DNA from 4 places in the Serratia sarumanii genome. Region 1 is predicted to be linked to each of the others. Evidence: predicted binding sites of a transcription regulator. Region 1 holds the regulator's gene; each other region holds the start of a gene.
What was found. Region 1 encodes PhoB, which activates phosphate uptake and scavenging genes when phosphate is short. Its sites were predicted from a motif close to CTGTCATAAAACTGNCNNAT; they were not measured.

Region 1 (3,792 bases):
GTTGCTGCGTCAGCTGGGCTGCCTGCTGTTGTATCGTCTGCAGCTCGGCGCGGCAGCGATCGCGTTCACCGCGCAGCGGCCGCAATTTCTCGGCCGGTTCGCTGAGCGCCAGCCGCTGCAGCTGCGGGGCGGCCTCGGCCTGCTCGCGCTGGGCGGTTTCCAGCCGCCGTTGACCCTCGTTTTGCTGTTGCTGGAGGCGTTGCCATTGCTGCAGCCAGCTCAGCGCCTGTTGCTGTTGCTGAGTTTGCTTACCGAGGGCGCTTTCCTGCGCGCTCAGCGCCGTCAGCTGTTCAGTCAGGGAGTGGCGCTGTTCATCGTTCAGCAGCTCGATGCCGCTGGCGCGCTGGTGCAACCCATCCAGGTCGGTTTTGGCCTGCTTGTGCGATTCGAACACCTGTTCGGACAGCCGCCCGTAGATTTCGGTGCCGGTCAGCTCTTCCAACAGTTCGGCGCGATCGTTGGCGTCGGCGTTGAGGAACGCGGCGAACTGCCCCTGAGACAGCATCATCGATTTGGTGAAGCGGCCGAAGTCCAGCCCGGTGATGGCGGCGGTGATCTCCAGCTTGTCGCGCACCTTGTCCGCCAGGATCTTGCCGTCCTCGCGGCGCGCCAGTTCCACCTTCGGCGCCTGCAGGTTGCCGTCCGGCGCGTTTTTGGCGCGGCGCTGGCTCCAGAAGGCGCGATAGCCGACGCCCTTGACCTCGAATTCGACCTCCGCCAGCGATTCGGCGGTGTGGCGGGTCATCAGTTCATTCTGGCTCGGCGTGACGTTGAGACGCGGCGTCTGGTGGTACAGCGCCAGGCAGATGGCGTCCAGCAGGGTGGTTTTGCCCGCGCCGGTCGGGCCGGTAATGGCGAACAGGCCGTTGCTGGCGAACGGCTCGGCGGTGAAGTCAATTTTCCACTCGCCCTGCAGCGAGTTGAGGTTTTTTAACCTCAGGCTGAGGATCTTCATGGTTGGGTCTCCTCAGGATTGTGCTGCACCGCCTCGACCACCTGGCGGAACAGTTGATGCATCCGCCGTTGGCGCGCTTCTGGCATGTCGGCCTCCTGCGCCAGGCGCCGTTCGAACACCTCGTTGACGCTCAGTTCGTTGAGCGTTTCCTTATCCTGCTGTGCGATCGCCTGGCGGCGCTGCTCTTTACTGCGCCGCAGCAGCACCACTTCCACCGGCAGCTCATCCGCCAGCAGCCGGATGCGGCGCTGGATATCGCTGAGGTAGTCCTGCGTCGCCACTTCGATATCCAGCCACACCGGCAGCTCGCCGGCATAGTCGGCAAATTGCTGCAGCTGCCGTTCGATCTCGGCCAGATCGCCTTTGATCAGCTGCATGGGCTGGAACTGCGGGATCGCTAACGCTTCTACCTGCTGCAGGGCGCCGTCGGCGAAATCGACCAGGAAGACGCTTTTGGCTTTGCCCAGTTCATCGAAGCTGAGCGGAATCGGTGAGCCGCTATAGCGAATATGCTCTGATTTGGCGACGTTCTGCGCGCGGTGAATGTGGCCCAGCGCGATATAGTCGGCGGGCGGGAAGGCCTGCGCCGGGAAGGCGTCGAGGGTGCCGATATAGATGTCGCGCACCGAGTCGGAGGTGGTGACGCCGACGGTGGTCAGGTGGCCGGTGGCGACGATCGGCAGCGGCAGGCCCAGCCGATCGCGGCGTTCGCAGGCCGCCTGATACAGCGCCTGGTAATGTTCGGCGATAGCTTCCTGCAGCGCCTGCTGTTTTTGCGCGCCGGATTCGCCGGCGCGGCTGGTGAGCAGATCGCGCGGCCGCAGAAAAGGAATGGCGCACAGCACCGCGCCCGGCTGGCCGTCGCGCCGGTTCAGCACCACGATCTGCTGCTCAAGGGAGCCCTGCGCGCTCGCGATCACCGTGGTGTTCAGGCAGGAGAGCAGTTCCCGCGATTCGTTCAGCGTCGCCACCGAGTCGTGGTTGCCGCCCAGCACCACCAACTGACAGCCGGTGCGCTGCAGCTCCACCACGAAGCGGTTGTACAGCTCGCGGGCGTAGCTGGGCGGCGAACCGGTATCGAACAGATCCCCGGCGACGATCAGCGCATCCACCTGCTGCTGCTCGATCTGCTCGATCAGCCAGTTCAGAAAAGCCTGGTGCTCGGCGGCGCGGCTTTTGGTGAAAAAGTACTGGCCAAGGTGCCAGTCAGAGGTGTGGATCAGGCGCATGACACTCCCGGATGCAAAGGTAATGGCGATGATTATAAAGGCCGCGGCGGCGGCTGTCCCGGCGCAATGATGATGACAACCGGATGATTTTTCTTTGCGCCGGGAAATAATCGCTATGCTTACTGCCTATAACAGCCGCTTTTTTTCATAAAAGTGTCACAAAACTGACGCATAATGGCGCCCGCAAAGTCGCTAACACATTGGCAGGATTGACGATGGCAAGACGCATACTGGTGGTGGAAGACGAAGCGCCGATCCGTGAGATGGTGTGCTTTGTGTTGGAACAGAATGGTTACCAACCGTTGGAAGCCGAGGATTATGACAGCGCCGTGACGCGCCTGTCTGAGCCGTTCCCTGATTTGGTGTTGCTCGACTGGATGTTGCCCGGCGGTTCCGGCATTCAGTTTATCAAACATATGAAGCGCGAAGCGCTGACCCGCGATATCCCGGTGATGATGCTGACCGCGCGCGGCGAAGAGGAAGACCGGGTGCGCGGTCTGGAAGTGGGGGCGGATGATTACATCACCAAGCCGTTCTCGCCCAAGGAACTGGTGGCGCGCATCAAAGCGGTCATGCGCCGCATTTCACCGATGGCGGTGGAAGAGGTGATTGAAATGCAAGGGCTGAGCCTGGATCCGTCCTCCCACCGCGTGATGGCGAACGATCAGGCGCTGGACATGGGGCCGACCGAGTTCAAGCTGCTGCACTTCTTTATGACCCACCCGGAGCGGGTTTATAGCCGTGAGCAGTTGCTTAATCACGTCTGGGGCACTAACGTTTATGTGGAAGACCGTACCGTTGACGTGCATATCCGTCGGCTCCGCAAGGCGTTAGAAACCAGTGGGCATGATAAAATGGTTCAAACCGTTCGGGGCACCGGCTACCGGTTCTCAACGCGCTATTGATCGCGCTGCGCTGGAGAATATGCCGTGTTAGAACGTCTGTCGTGGAAGAGGCTGGCTCTGGAGCTGGCTCTTTTCTGTCTGCCCGCCTTACTGCTGGGGCTGATTTTCGGTTATCTGCCCTGGTTCCTGCTGGCCTCCGCTCTGGCGGCGCTGGTGTGGAATTTCTACAACCAGCTCAAACTCTCCCATTGGCTGTGGATCGACCGCAGTATGACACCGCCGCCCGGCCGCTGGAGCTGGGAGCCGCTGTTCTATGGCCTGTATCAGATGCAGCAGCGCAATCGCCGCCGCCGGCGCGAGCTGGCGTTGCTGATCAAGCGCTTTCGCAGCGGGGCCGAATCGCTGCCTGATGCGGTGGTGATGACCACCGTTGAAGGCAACATCTTCTGGTGCAATGGGCTGGCGCAGCATCTGCTCGGCTTTCGCTGGCCGGAAGACAACGGCCAGCACATCCTCAACCTGCTGCGTTATCCGGAATTCAGCCACTATCTGCAACAGCAGGAGTTCTCACGCCCGCTGACGCTGCAGCTGAACAACGAACACTACGTCGAATTCCGCGTGATGCCCTATTCCGAAGGGCAGTTGCTGATGGTGGCGCGCGACGTCACCCAGATGCGCCAGCTGGAGGGGGCGCGGCGCAACTTCTTCGCCAACGTCAGCCATGAGCTGCGCACGCCGCTGACGGTGCTGCAGGGCTATCTGG
Region 2 (3,792 bases), 1.2 Mb from region 1:
CGGGTATTTGGGGCTGGGCGACATCTCGGTGCTGGTATTCTTCGGCTGGCTGAGCGTAGCCGGCACCTACTATCTGCAAACGCACACCTTCGACAGCGTCGTGATGCTGCCGGCCACCGCCTGCGGCCTGCTGGCGACGGCGGTGCTCAACATCAACAATCTGCGCGATATCGAGAGCGATCGCGAAAACGGCAAGAACACGCTGGCGGTGCGTCTCGGCCCGCACAAGGCGCGCATTTACCATGCCCTGCTGCTCGGCGGCGCGGTGCTGTGTTTCGCGCTGTTTACGCTGTTCAATCTCCACAGCCCGTGGGGCTGGCTGTTCGTGCTGGCGATCCCGCTGCTGGTGCGCCACGGCCTGCGCGTACTGCGCGATCCGACGCCGGTCGGCATGCGGCCGATGCTGGAGCACATGGTCAAGGCGGCGTTGCTGGCCAACCTGCTGTTCGCCATCGGCGTGGCGCTCAGTTAAAAACTGATGATTTTGCCAACAGGGCGAATAAAGGGATATACTGAACATTCCAGCGGCAAACAGACGTAAAATCCTATGAAATACGATACTTCCGAACTTTGCGACATCTATCATGAAGAGGTGAACGTTGTTGAACCTCTGTTCTCCAATTTTGGCGGGCGTACTTCATTTGGCGGGCAGATCACCACGGTGAAATGCTTTGAGGATAACGGCCTGTTGTTCGATCTGCTTGAAGAAAACGGCCGCGGCCGCGTGCTGTTGGTCGACGGCGGCGGTTCGGTACGCCGGGCGCTGATCAACGCCGAACTGGCGCGCCTGGCCGCCCAGAACGAATGGGAAGGCATCGTGGTGTACGGCGCGGTGCGTCAGGTGGACGATCTGGAAGAGCTCGACATCGGCATTCAGGCGATGGCGGCGATCCCGGCGGGCGCGGTAAGCGAAGGCGTGGGGGAAAGCGATATCCGCGTCAACTTCGGTGGCGTCACCTTCTTCTCCGGCGATCACCTGTATGCCGACAACACCGGCATCATCCTCTCCGAAGACCCACTCGACATCGAGTGATTTTCGGTCATGAAAAAGGGCGCCGCAGGCGCCCTTTTCGTTGCTGCCTGGCGTGAGGAATCAGACCTCTTCCATTTTGCCCAGCAGAGCGCGCAGGCGATCTTGCCATACGTGCTGTTCTTCTTTCAGCTGTTGGTTTTCGCGCACCAGCGCTTCGTGGTTGCCGGAGGCAGCCTGAACTTCCTGCGACAGAGAGTTGTTTTTGTCTTTCAGCTCTTCAATTTCCATCTGCAACAAGGTGATGGTATCAATCGCCTGCTGTACTTTTGCTTCCAGTTTCTCAAATACTTCAAATGACATGCTTCAGTCCCCTCATGATAGCAAGGCGTACATCTATAAGTAGCGGCCGCAACGTCGGCTGCAGCTACTGCGAATATTGCATCGCGCTCAGTGACGCGCGCCGTTATGGAAGGCGCGCCAGTCTCGATTCGTTAAAAACGATTGTAAGTAGCCAGTCTCCGCCTGTCTAGCAACATACCGGATCATCGCGCAGTCTGTTGCAATTTTCCTGCCTCCGCCATCAGCAAAAACTGAAAATCCCCGCCGCCGCCGCCGCGAGTTGTTAACGCCCCTCGCCAAACCACTGGTCAGATCACACTTTTATGGCTCAGAAAGAACACTAAACGACGCGAAATCGCTCAATTTTATGACGAGCTACACACATTTTGATTTCGCTATTTCTCGTTTATGTTCGTTAACGATAAATTTACATCACGTCCTCATTCAATAATTGGACGAGATGAAAAAAACTGTGCCCATAGGTCAGATGTATACCTAACTGAGCCTATAAACCAACAACCGCCGTTTTGCAGGACAACAACATTATGAGCCAAACCACCAGTCCGACATTAAAAGGCCAGTGCATCGCCGAGTTCCTCGGCACGGCGCTGCTGATCTTCTTTGGCGTAGGCTGCGTTGCCGCGCTGAAACTGGCGGGCGCCAGCTTCGGCCAGTGGGAAATCAGCATCATTTGGGGCCTGGGCGTCGCCATGGCCATCTATCTGACCGCCGCCATTTCCGGCGCGCATCTCAACCCCGCGGTCACCCTCGCTCTGTGGCTGTTCGCCTGCTTCGACGGGCGCAAAGTGGTGCCTTACATCATTGCGCAGATCGCCGGTGCCTTCTGCGCCGCCGCCCTGGTCTATGGGCTGTACTACAACCTGTTCTTCGACTTCGAAGCGGCTCACCACATGGTGCGCGGCAGCAACGAAAGCCTCGAGCTGGCCGGCATCTTCTCGACTTACCCTAACGCGCATATCTCCGTCGGCCAGGCCTTCCTGGTAGAAATGGTGATCGCCGCCATTCTGATGTGCCTGATCCTGGCGCTGACCGACGACGGCAACGGCATCCCGCGCGGCCCGCTGGCGCCGCTGCTGATCGGTATTCTGATTGCCGTGATCGGCGCCTCCATGGGACCATTGACCGGCTTTGCGTTGAACCCGGCGCGTGACTTCGGGCCGAAACTGTTCGCCTACCTGGCCGGCTGGGGCAAAGTCGCCTTCACCGGCGCACGCGACATCCCGTACTTCCTGGTGCCGATCTTCGCCCCTATCGTCGGCTGTGGCCTGGGCGCTTTCGGTTACCGCGCGCTGATTGGCCGCCACCTGCCGTGCGACGTCTGCGTGACGGAAGAAGAGCCCGACGCCAAGACCCAGCAGCGCAAAGCATGATGGGTGCAGTTTTACACGGTTAACAACAGCAGGATAATTACCATGACTGTAGAAAAAAAATACATTGTCGCACTCGACCAAGGGACCACCAGCTCACGCGCCGTCGTGCTCGATCACGACGCCAACATCGTTGCGGTATCGCAGCGCGAATTCCCGCAGATCTATCCCAAGGCCGGCTGGGTTGAGCACGACCCGATGGAAATCTGGGCGTCGCAAAGTTCGACGCTGGTAGAAGTGCTGGCGAAAGCCGACATCAGTTCCGATCAGATCGCCGGCATCGGCATCACCAACCAGCGCGAAACCACCATCGTCTGGGAAAAAGAGACCGGCAAGCCGATTTACAACGCCATCGTCTGGCAGTGCCGCCGCACCGCCGACATCTGCGAGAAGCTCAAGCGCGACGGCCTGGAAGAGTACATCCGTCACAATACCGGCCTGGTGGTTGACCCGTACTTCTCCGGCACCAAGGTGAAGTGGATCCTGGACAACGTCGAAGGCGCCCGCGAGCGCGCCAAGCGCGGCGAACTGCTGTTCGGCACCGTCGACACCTGGCTGGTGTGGAAAATGACCCAGGGGCGCGTACACGTTACCGATTACACCAACGCCTCACGCACCATGATGTTCAACATCCACGAGCTGGACTGGGATGAACGCATGCTGGAAGTGCTGGATATCCCGCGCGCCATGCTGCCGAAAGTCCGTCCTTCCTCCGAGGTGTACGGCCAGACCAACATCGGCGGTAAGGGCGGTACGCGTATTCCTATCGCCGGTATCGCCGGTGACCAGCAGGCGGCGCTGTACGGCCAGCTGTGCGTTCAACCGGGCATGGCGAAGAACACCTACGGCACCGGCTGCTTCCTGCTGATGAACACCGGCAAAGAAGCGGTGCGTTCGAAAAACGGCCTGCTGACCACCATCGCCTGCGGCCCGCGCGGCGAAGTGAACTATGCGCTGGAAGGCGCGGTGTTCATCGGCGGTGCGTCTATCCAGTGGCTGCGCGACGAGCTGAAACTGATCAGCGACGCCGCCGACTCCGAATACTTCGCCACCAAGGTGAAAGACAGCAACGGCGTCTATGTGGTGCCGGCC
Region 3 (3,792 bases), 1.0 Mb from region 1:
CGCCCTGAGATCGAATCCCAGGTGCAGTATGACGCCGGCGACAAGGGCGCTTACCGTCACTACATGCAAAAAGAGATCTACGAACAGCCGCTGGCGCTGAAAAACACCCTGGAAGGGCGTTTCAGTCATGGCCAAATCAACCTGAGCGAGCTGGGCCCGCGCGCCGACGAGCTGCTGGCCAAGGTGCAGCACGTGCAGATCATCGCCTGCGGGACTTCTTACCACTCCGGTATGGTGGCGCGCTACTGGTTTGAAGCGTTGGCCGGCGTGCCGTGCGACGTCGAGATCGCGTCCGAATTCCGTTACCGCAAATCGGCGGTGCGTCCGGGCAGCCTGATCATCACCCTGTCGCAGTCCGGCGAAACCGCCGATACGTTAGCGGCGCTGCGTCTGTCCAAAGAGCTGGGGTATCTCGGTTCGCTGGCCGTTTGTAACGTGGCCGGCTCTTCGCTGGTGCGCGAATCGGATCTGGCGTTGATGACCAAAGCGGGCACGGAAATCGGCGTAGCCTCGACCAAGGCCTTCACCACGCAGCTCACCGTGCTGTTGATGCTGGTGGCGCGTCTGGGCCGCCTGAAAGGCATGGCGGAAAGCGTGGAGCAAGAGATCGTGCATGGCCTGCAGGCGCTGCCGGCGCGTATAGAGCAGATGCTGTCGATGGATAAAGAGATCGAAGCGCTGGCGGAAGGGTTCTCCGACAAGCACCATGCGCTGTTCCTCGGCCGCGGCGATCAGTATCCAATCGCCATGGAAGGGGCGCTGAAGCTGAAAGAGATCTCCTATATTCACGCCGAAGCCTATGCGGCGGGTGAGCTGAAACACGGCCCGCTGGCGCTGATCGACGCCGATATGCCGGTGATCGTGGTGGCACCGAACAATGAACTGCTGGAAAAGCTGAAGTCCAACATTGAAGAAGTGCGCGCGCGCGGCGGCCAGCTGTACGTGTTCGCCGATCAGGACGCCGGCTTCGTCAGCAGCGAAGGCATGACTATCATTCCTCTGCCGCACGTCGAGGAAATCGTGGCGCCGATCTTCTACACCGTGCCGTTGCAGCTGCTGTCTTACCACGTGGCGCTGATCAAAGGCACCGACGTTGACCAGCCGCGCAACCTGGCGAAGTCTGTCACCGTAGAGTAATCTGCCGCAGGTAAACTGCAAAAGCCGGCCTTTGCGCCGGCTTTTTTCATGAGCGGCCTTAAAGATGACAGCGCGACCGATTCGGCGATAAACATTGTCATATTCAAGCGGATAGGCCGCGCCAAACCGTTTTTTTATTGCACGTCAATTGCGCTGTTTTTTGACTAATTAATTGATTTTTAAAGAAACAAACGTCTGTCTGGCGCACTGTAATATAACTGTCATATTGCGTACATTTTTCTGTCACCAAACTGTCCTATTTTCCCTCCTGCAGCAATACTTACTCTGATTAAAACGACTCGAAGTCGATTTTAAATATCCCATTAGGAGGGATTATGAAACTGATGCGTACCACCGTCGCCAGTATTGTGGCAGCGACCTTCTCCCTGACCACCGTGTCCGCGTTCGCTGCTGCCAGCCTGACCGGTGCAGGTGCGACATTCCCCGCTCCGGTTTACGCCAAGTGGGCAGATTCTTATCAGAAAGAAACCGGCAACAAAGTTAACTATCAGGGCATCGGCTCCTCTGGCGGCGTGAAGCAAATCGTGGCCAACACCGTTGACTTTGGCGCTTCCGACGCCCCGCTGTCTGACGACAAACTGGCGGCCGATGGCCTGTTCCAGTTCCCGACCGTGATCGGCGGCGTGGTGCTGGCCGTGAATATCCCGGGCATCAAATCCGGCGAACTGACGCTGGACGGCAAAACCCTGGGCGATATCTACCTGGGCAACGTCAAAAAGTGGAACGATCCGGCTATCACCAAGCTGAACCCAGGCGTGAAACTGCCTGACCAGAACATCGCCGTGGTGCGCCGCGCCGACGGTTCCGGCACCTCGTTCGTGTTCACCAGCTACCTGTCCAAGGCCAATGCGCAGTGGAAAGAGAAGATCGGCGCCGGTTCTACCGTTAACTGGCCGACCGGTCTGGGCGGTAAAGGCAACGACGGCATCGCCGCCTTCGTTCAGCGTCTGCCTGGCTCTATCGGCTACGTAGAATACGCTTACGCCAAGCAGAACAACCTGGCTTACACCAAGCTGGTATCCGCCGACGGTAAACCGGTCAGCCCGACCGAAGAGAGCTTCAGCAACGCGGCCAAGGGCGTGGATTGGAGCAAGACCTTCGCTCAGGATCTGACTGACCAGAAAGGCGACAACGTGTGGCCAATTACATCCACCACCTTCATCCTGGTGCACAAAGAGCAGAAAAACCCTGCTCAGGGCGCCGAAGTGCTGAAGTTCTTCGACTGGGCTTACAAAACCGGTGCCAAGCAGGCTAACGAGCTGGATTACGCCACCCTGCCGGCAGAAGTGGTTGAGCAGGTGCGCGCGGCCTGGAAAACCAACGTAAAAGACAGTTCAGGCAAAGCGCTGTACTAACAACGCAGGGGCGCGGGTTCGCCGCGCCCCACACAGTTCTTCAGGCTCCGATCCCGGTTGGGGCTGCCAGGGTTCAAACAGAGAGTAATCTATGGCTGAGTACAAGCCGACCATCAAAGCACCGGGCAAAAACGGTGACATCATTTTCAGCGCGCTGGTGAGACTGGCTGCGCTGATTACCCTATTGTTGCTGGGCGGCATCATTGTTTCGCTGATCTTCGCCTCCTGGCCAAGCATGCAGAAATTCGGCTTCGCCTTCCTGTGGACCAAAGAGTGGGACGCGCCGGCGGAGCAGTTCGGCGCGCTGGTGCCGATCTACGGCACCGTGGTCACCTCGCTTATCGCGCTGATCATCGCCGTGCCGGTGAGCTTCGGCATCGCGCTGTTCCTGACCGAGCTGGCGCCGAACTGGCTGAAGCGGCCGCTGGGCATCGCCATTGAGCTGTTGGCGGCCATCCCCAGCATCGTTTACGGCATGTGGGGCCTGTTCGTGTTCGCGCCGCTGTTCGCCGAATACTTCCAGACGCCGGTCGGCGAAGTGCTGTCGGGCATTCCGATCGTCGGCGAGCTGTTCTCCGGCCCGGCCTTCGGCATCGGCATTCTGGCCGCCGGGGTGATCCTGGCGATCATGATCATTCCTTACATCGCGGCAGTCATGCGCGACGTGTTCGAACAGACCCCGGTGATGATGAAAGAGTCGGCATACGGCATCGGCTGCACCACCTGGGAAGTCATCTGGCGCATCGTGCTGCCGTTCACCAAAAACGGCGTCATCGGCGGCGTGATGTTGGGCCTGGGCCGTGCGCTGGGGGAAACCATGGCGGTGACCTTTATCATCGGCAACACCTACCAGCTCGACAGCGCTTCGCTGTACATGCCGGGCAACAGCATCACCTCGGCGCTGGCCAACGAATTCGCCGAAGCCGAGTCCGGCGTGCACACCGCCGCGTTGATGGAGCTGGGCCTGATTCTGTTTGTTATCACCTTTATCGTGCTGGCGCTGTCGAAGTTGATGATCATGCGTCTGGCCAAGAATGAGGGGCGTTAACATGGCGACGATGGATATGCAAAACGCAGTCGTTCTGGCGGAAAGCCGCCGCAAAATGCAGGCCTGGCGCCGGCAGAAAAACCGTCTCGCGCTGTTCCTGTCGATGGCGACCATGGTGTTCGGGCTGTTCTGGCTGATCTGGATCCTGATCGCCACCGTGACCAAAGGCTTCGACGGCATGTCGCTGGCGCTGTTCACTGAAATGACCCCGCCGCCGAACACCGCAGGCGG
Region 4 (3,792 bases), 2.2 Mb from region 1:
TGAAATGGGTCGTCGTCGCCGCTCCGGCCTATCTGGCAAAATATGGCGCGCCAGGCTCACCGTCGGAGTTGAAAGATCACAGTTGCATCAACATGCGATTGGGAGATGGCGCGGTATATCAATGGGAATTGGGCAACGATGAGGCGTTTTGCCGGTTGCCGGTGAATGGGCAATATATTTTCAGTGAAACCTCAATGATTATCAAAGCGGCGCTCGCCGGGCTGGGGTTGGCCTACTGTCTGGAAATGCAAATCGATGAACACTTGCGCACTGGCGAATTGCAATGCGTCATGCCCCATTGGTCGCATCTCAGCGCCCCCTTTATGATGTACTACCCCAGCCGCCGCCAGCTGCAACCAGGATTGCGGCCTTTGATTGAGCTGATAAAAGCGCGGCATCGCTCCCCTGGTTGATATCGGCTCAACGCTTCGTCAAAAAACATTCAATGCATTGTATTGTATTCTGTCAGTGATGTGCGGGAACGTTGAAATAAGGGTGTTCGTCCGCACGCAATATTATCCAGCCTGAGATAAAACATAGTGACACCGTCGCTTGAGCCATGAATGTTTTATTTCAGTGACCGGTTAATCACGCCTATCATTTACAGTGAGCGCAGTATGAACGCATTATATTTTGATCTGGAAGAAAGGAAAAAACACTTTCCTGACACCGCCGACTCTCTGATCGTCGATATGTACCTTGATGATACGCCGCAGGGCAGCGTCCGCCTGTTTCGCGTTTATGCCGAGGTTCCCGCACACTACCACCAACAATGTGATGAAATCTTGAACGTCGTGGAAGGCGCGCTGGAGTTTCAGGCCGGCAACGATGTCAAAAGAGTTTTAGCCGAAAACCAAATGGTGATATTTAAACGAAACACCGTTCACAGCATCAATCCTTTTAACGGCAAGCCCGTATATTTTTTATCTATCGATACACCTCGTCGGGAAGCCTCTGACGTGCACTTTATTAATCCTGCTCACGAACATTTAAAATTCATCAGCCATATTGGGTAAAGAATATGCGTAATTCACAACACCGGTTCACCAATGACGGCAACGCGATGCCTGCCATCGGATTCGGCGTCTGGCAGTCGCGAGGAGATGAATTGATCGGCGCCGTTCAATGCGCGCTTGATGCGGGCTATCGCCTCGTCGATACGGCCGCAATCTATGGCAACGAATCTGAAGTGGGCAGCGCAATAAAAACTGCGGGCGTGTGCCGGGAAGATATATTCATCACCACCAAGCTATGGAACGACCGGCATGACGACGTTGAGAACGCCTTCAACGAAAGCCTGACCAAGCTCGGTTGCGACTATGTCGATCTGTATTTGATTCACTGGCCGGTATCCGGGCAAAACCTGTTCGTTTCCGCCTGGGATGCCATGATAAAACTCCGCGACAGCGGGCGAGTCAAAAATATCGGGGTAAGCAACTTTTCCATCGAGCAAATACGCCGCCTGGAGGCTGAAACCGGCGTCCTGCCCGCAGTCAATCAACTGCAAATCCACCCTTTTAATCAGCAACGAGAGTTGGTTGATTGGCTGCGCACTCAGGGGATCATCACGCAGGCCTGGAGCCCGCTTGGCCACGGCAACCAAAACATATTAACCCACCCCGTCATCTTGAAAATTGCCGAACAGCAGCATAAAACCCCTGCCCAGATCGTATTACGCTGGCTGTATGAAAACCAAATCATTGCGCTGCCGAAATCCAGTACGCCGCAAAGAATACGGGAAAATATTGATATCTTTGACTTTAACCTGTCCACATCCGAACTGTCGGCGATAAACGCACTGGATCGCGGCCTCAACGTCGGCAACGATCCCGACGCCTTCAGGTAGCCGAGGCGGCCGGCGGCGCCACCGTCACCTCACCCTGGCCGCTGCGCTGCAAGGCCGCCTTCACCAGCCCGTTGGCCTTGCAGCGCTCGATAAAATCGTTCACGTAGGCGGCGCCCTGCGTTTTTTGCCGCGGCACCGCCATTGCCTGGCGGATAGCGGTGAAATGCCCGTCCAGCACCCGGTAGCCGGGATGGACGGCCGCAGCGGCCAGCAGCGGTTGGCGCACGCCGGCCGCCGCCTCCAGCCCCCGGTCGAAAAACAGCGCGATCGCCTCGGCAGAGGTTGCCGCCCGCACCAGTTGCGCCTGCTGCAGCGTGCGCGATAAAAACAGATCGTACGCCGCCCCCTGGCCGACCGCGATGCGCACCTCCGGCCTGTCGAGCTGCGCCACCTCAAAGTAAGGCGCGTCGTTCGCCACCAGGTAAGTCCCCTCGATGATCACGTACGGCTCGCTGAAGGCGATCTGCGCCGCGCGCACCGGCTCGATGGCCATAAACGCCAGGTTCCAGGCGCCGCTGTCCAGGTCGGCGAACACCTTGCCCGCCGCGTCATAGGTGACCAGTTCGAGCGCCACGCCCAGCTCCTGGGCCAGCGCGGCGGCCAGCTCCACCGAAGCGCCTTGCGGTTTGCCGCCGGCTCCGGCCTGCGCCAGCACCGGATTGCCGTAGTTGATCGCCGCGCGCAACACGCCTTGCGGGGCCAGATCGTCGAGTACCGCGGCGGGAATCGTCTGCATACTTCCTCCTGAATGGCTGATGGGCGCGCCGTCGTGGCGCTCATTAAGCGTAGAGCGAAACCTCCGACCAGCAAGCTTTCGCCGCCGAAGCCGCCGCCGGCGTGATTAACGTCACACTATTGTCATAAAAATGTACAATAGCCGCCGTTCGTCGGCCGTAGCGGGAGATTGCGCGTTGTTCCGCCGCCGGCAATAGGCTATACCCTTCACTTTTCGCGCCGCGGCACGCTCGGCGGCGCAGACCAGGGCAGCAACGGTTTTATTTCAATCAGACAGGGTTTGGCGGATGGTTTTAGCAGTCGTTTCGTTTGTTCTCTTTTTGGCGTCGATTTTGATTTATCGCACCCGGGCCGCCGCCAACCGCTGGTGGTTCGCCATTCTGCTGACGCTGCTCGGCAGCTATCTGGTGCTGAACGTCATCCTGATCGCCAGCAACTACTTCACCGGCGACGGCATCACCGACGCGGTGATCTACACCGTCACCAGCAGCCTCAAAGGCGCGGGCATCAGCAAATACGTGCTGCCGTTCATCGGCCTGCTGGCGGCGTTGGGGCTTATCTTCGCGGTGCTGGCTCGCAGCCTGCTGCGCCGCAAGGCCAAAGGCAGCAGCGTGGCCTACAGCATCGTCGCCGTGCTGCTGGCGCTGTTTTCGGTCGGCACCACCCCGGCGTTTCAGGACATCTCGCTGCTGGTCAAGAGCCAGATCGTCGGCGATACCGCCGATTTCAGCACCTACTACAAGGCGCCGAAAAAGACCGTGCAGGGCAAGCGGCCGAACCTGGTGTACATCTATGCCGAGAGCCTGGAGCGCACCTACTTCGACGCCGAGCTGTTCCCCGGCCTGGCCGACGAGCTGAACGCCCTGCGCACGGACAGCATCGATTTCAGCAACACCCAGCAGCTGCCGGGCACTGGTTACACCATCGCCGGCATGGTCGCCTCGCAGTGCGGCATTCCGCTGTTCGCGCCCTTCGACGGCAACGCCTCCAGCGCGGTCTCCACCTTCTACCCGGAGAACGTCTGCCTGGGCGACGTGCTGAAGGCCGCCGGCTACAGCAACTATTTCTATCAGGGCGCCGAGCTGGCGTTCGCCGGTAAAGACACCTTCCTGAAATCCCACGGCTTCGACCACGTTTACGGCTTCAAAGAGCTGCGCGAACAGGTCGCCGATCCGAGCTACAAAAACGACTGGGGCTGGTACGACGACAGC

Region 2: SSARUM_RS23285 (MIP/aquaporin family protein) is a predicted target of PhoB. The motif match lies at 1,667-1,686, and genes of this name have one in related genera.
Region 3: pstS (phosphate ABC transporter substrate-binding protein PstS) is a predicted target of PhoB. The motif match lies at 1,378-1,397, and genes of this name have one in related genera.
Region 4: opgB (phosphatidylglycerol--membrane-oligosaccharide glycerophosphotransferase) is a predicted target of PhoB. The motif match lies at 2,702-2,721, and genes of this name have one in related genera.

Annotation. Positions count from the first base shown of each region.
Region 1 is NZ_CP124750.1:998,236-1,002,027, forward strand. It holds gene sbcC (exonuclease subunit SbcC) at 1-955, opposite strand, end outside; gene sbcD (exonuclease subunit SbcD) at 952-2,184, opposite strand; gene phoB (phosphate response regulator transcription factor PhoB) at 2,400-3,089, shown strand; gene phoR (phosphate regulon sensor histidine kinase PhoR) at 3,114-3,792, shown strand, end outside.
Region 2 is NZ_CP124750.1:4,928,727-4,932,518, forward strand. It holds gene SSARUM_RS23270 (1,4-dihydroxy-2-naphthoate polyprenyltransferase) at 1-472, shown strand, start outside; gene rraA (ribonuclease E activity regulator RraA) at 548-1,033, shown strand; gene zapB (septal ring assembly protein ZapB) at 1,094-1,333, opposite strand; gene SSARUM_RS23285 (MIP/aquaporin family protein) at 1,858-2,703, shown strand; gene glpK (glycerol kinase GlpK) at 2,746-3,792, shown strand, end outside.
Region 3 is NZ_CP124750.1:5,066,828-5,070,619, forward strand. It holds gene glmS (glutamine--fructose-6-phosphate transaminase (isomerizing)) at 1-1,137, shown strand, start outside; gene pstS (phosphate ABC transporter substrate-binding protein PstS) at 1,473-2,513, shown strand; gene pstC (phosphate ABC transporter permease PstC) at 2,605-3,561, shown strand; gene pstA (phosphate ABC transporter permease PstA) at 3,563-3,792, shown strand, end outside.
Region 4 is NZ_CP124750.1:3,213,811-3,217,602, forward strand. It holds gene SSARUM_RS15300 (LysR family transcriptional regulator) at 1-413, shown strand, start outside; gene SSARUM_RS15305 (cupin domain-containing protein) at 618-1,016, shown strand; gene SSARUM_RS15310 (aldo/keto reductase) at 1,022-1,846, shown strand; gene SSARUM_RS15315 (transporter substrate-binding domain-containing protein) at 1,839-2,582, opposite strand; gene opgB (phosphatidylglycerol--membrane-oligosaccharide glycerophosphotransferase) at 2,869-3,792, shown strand, end outside.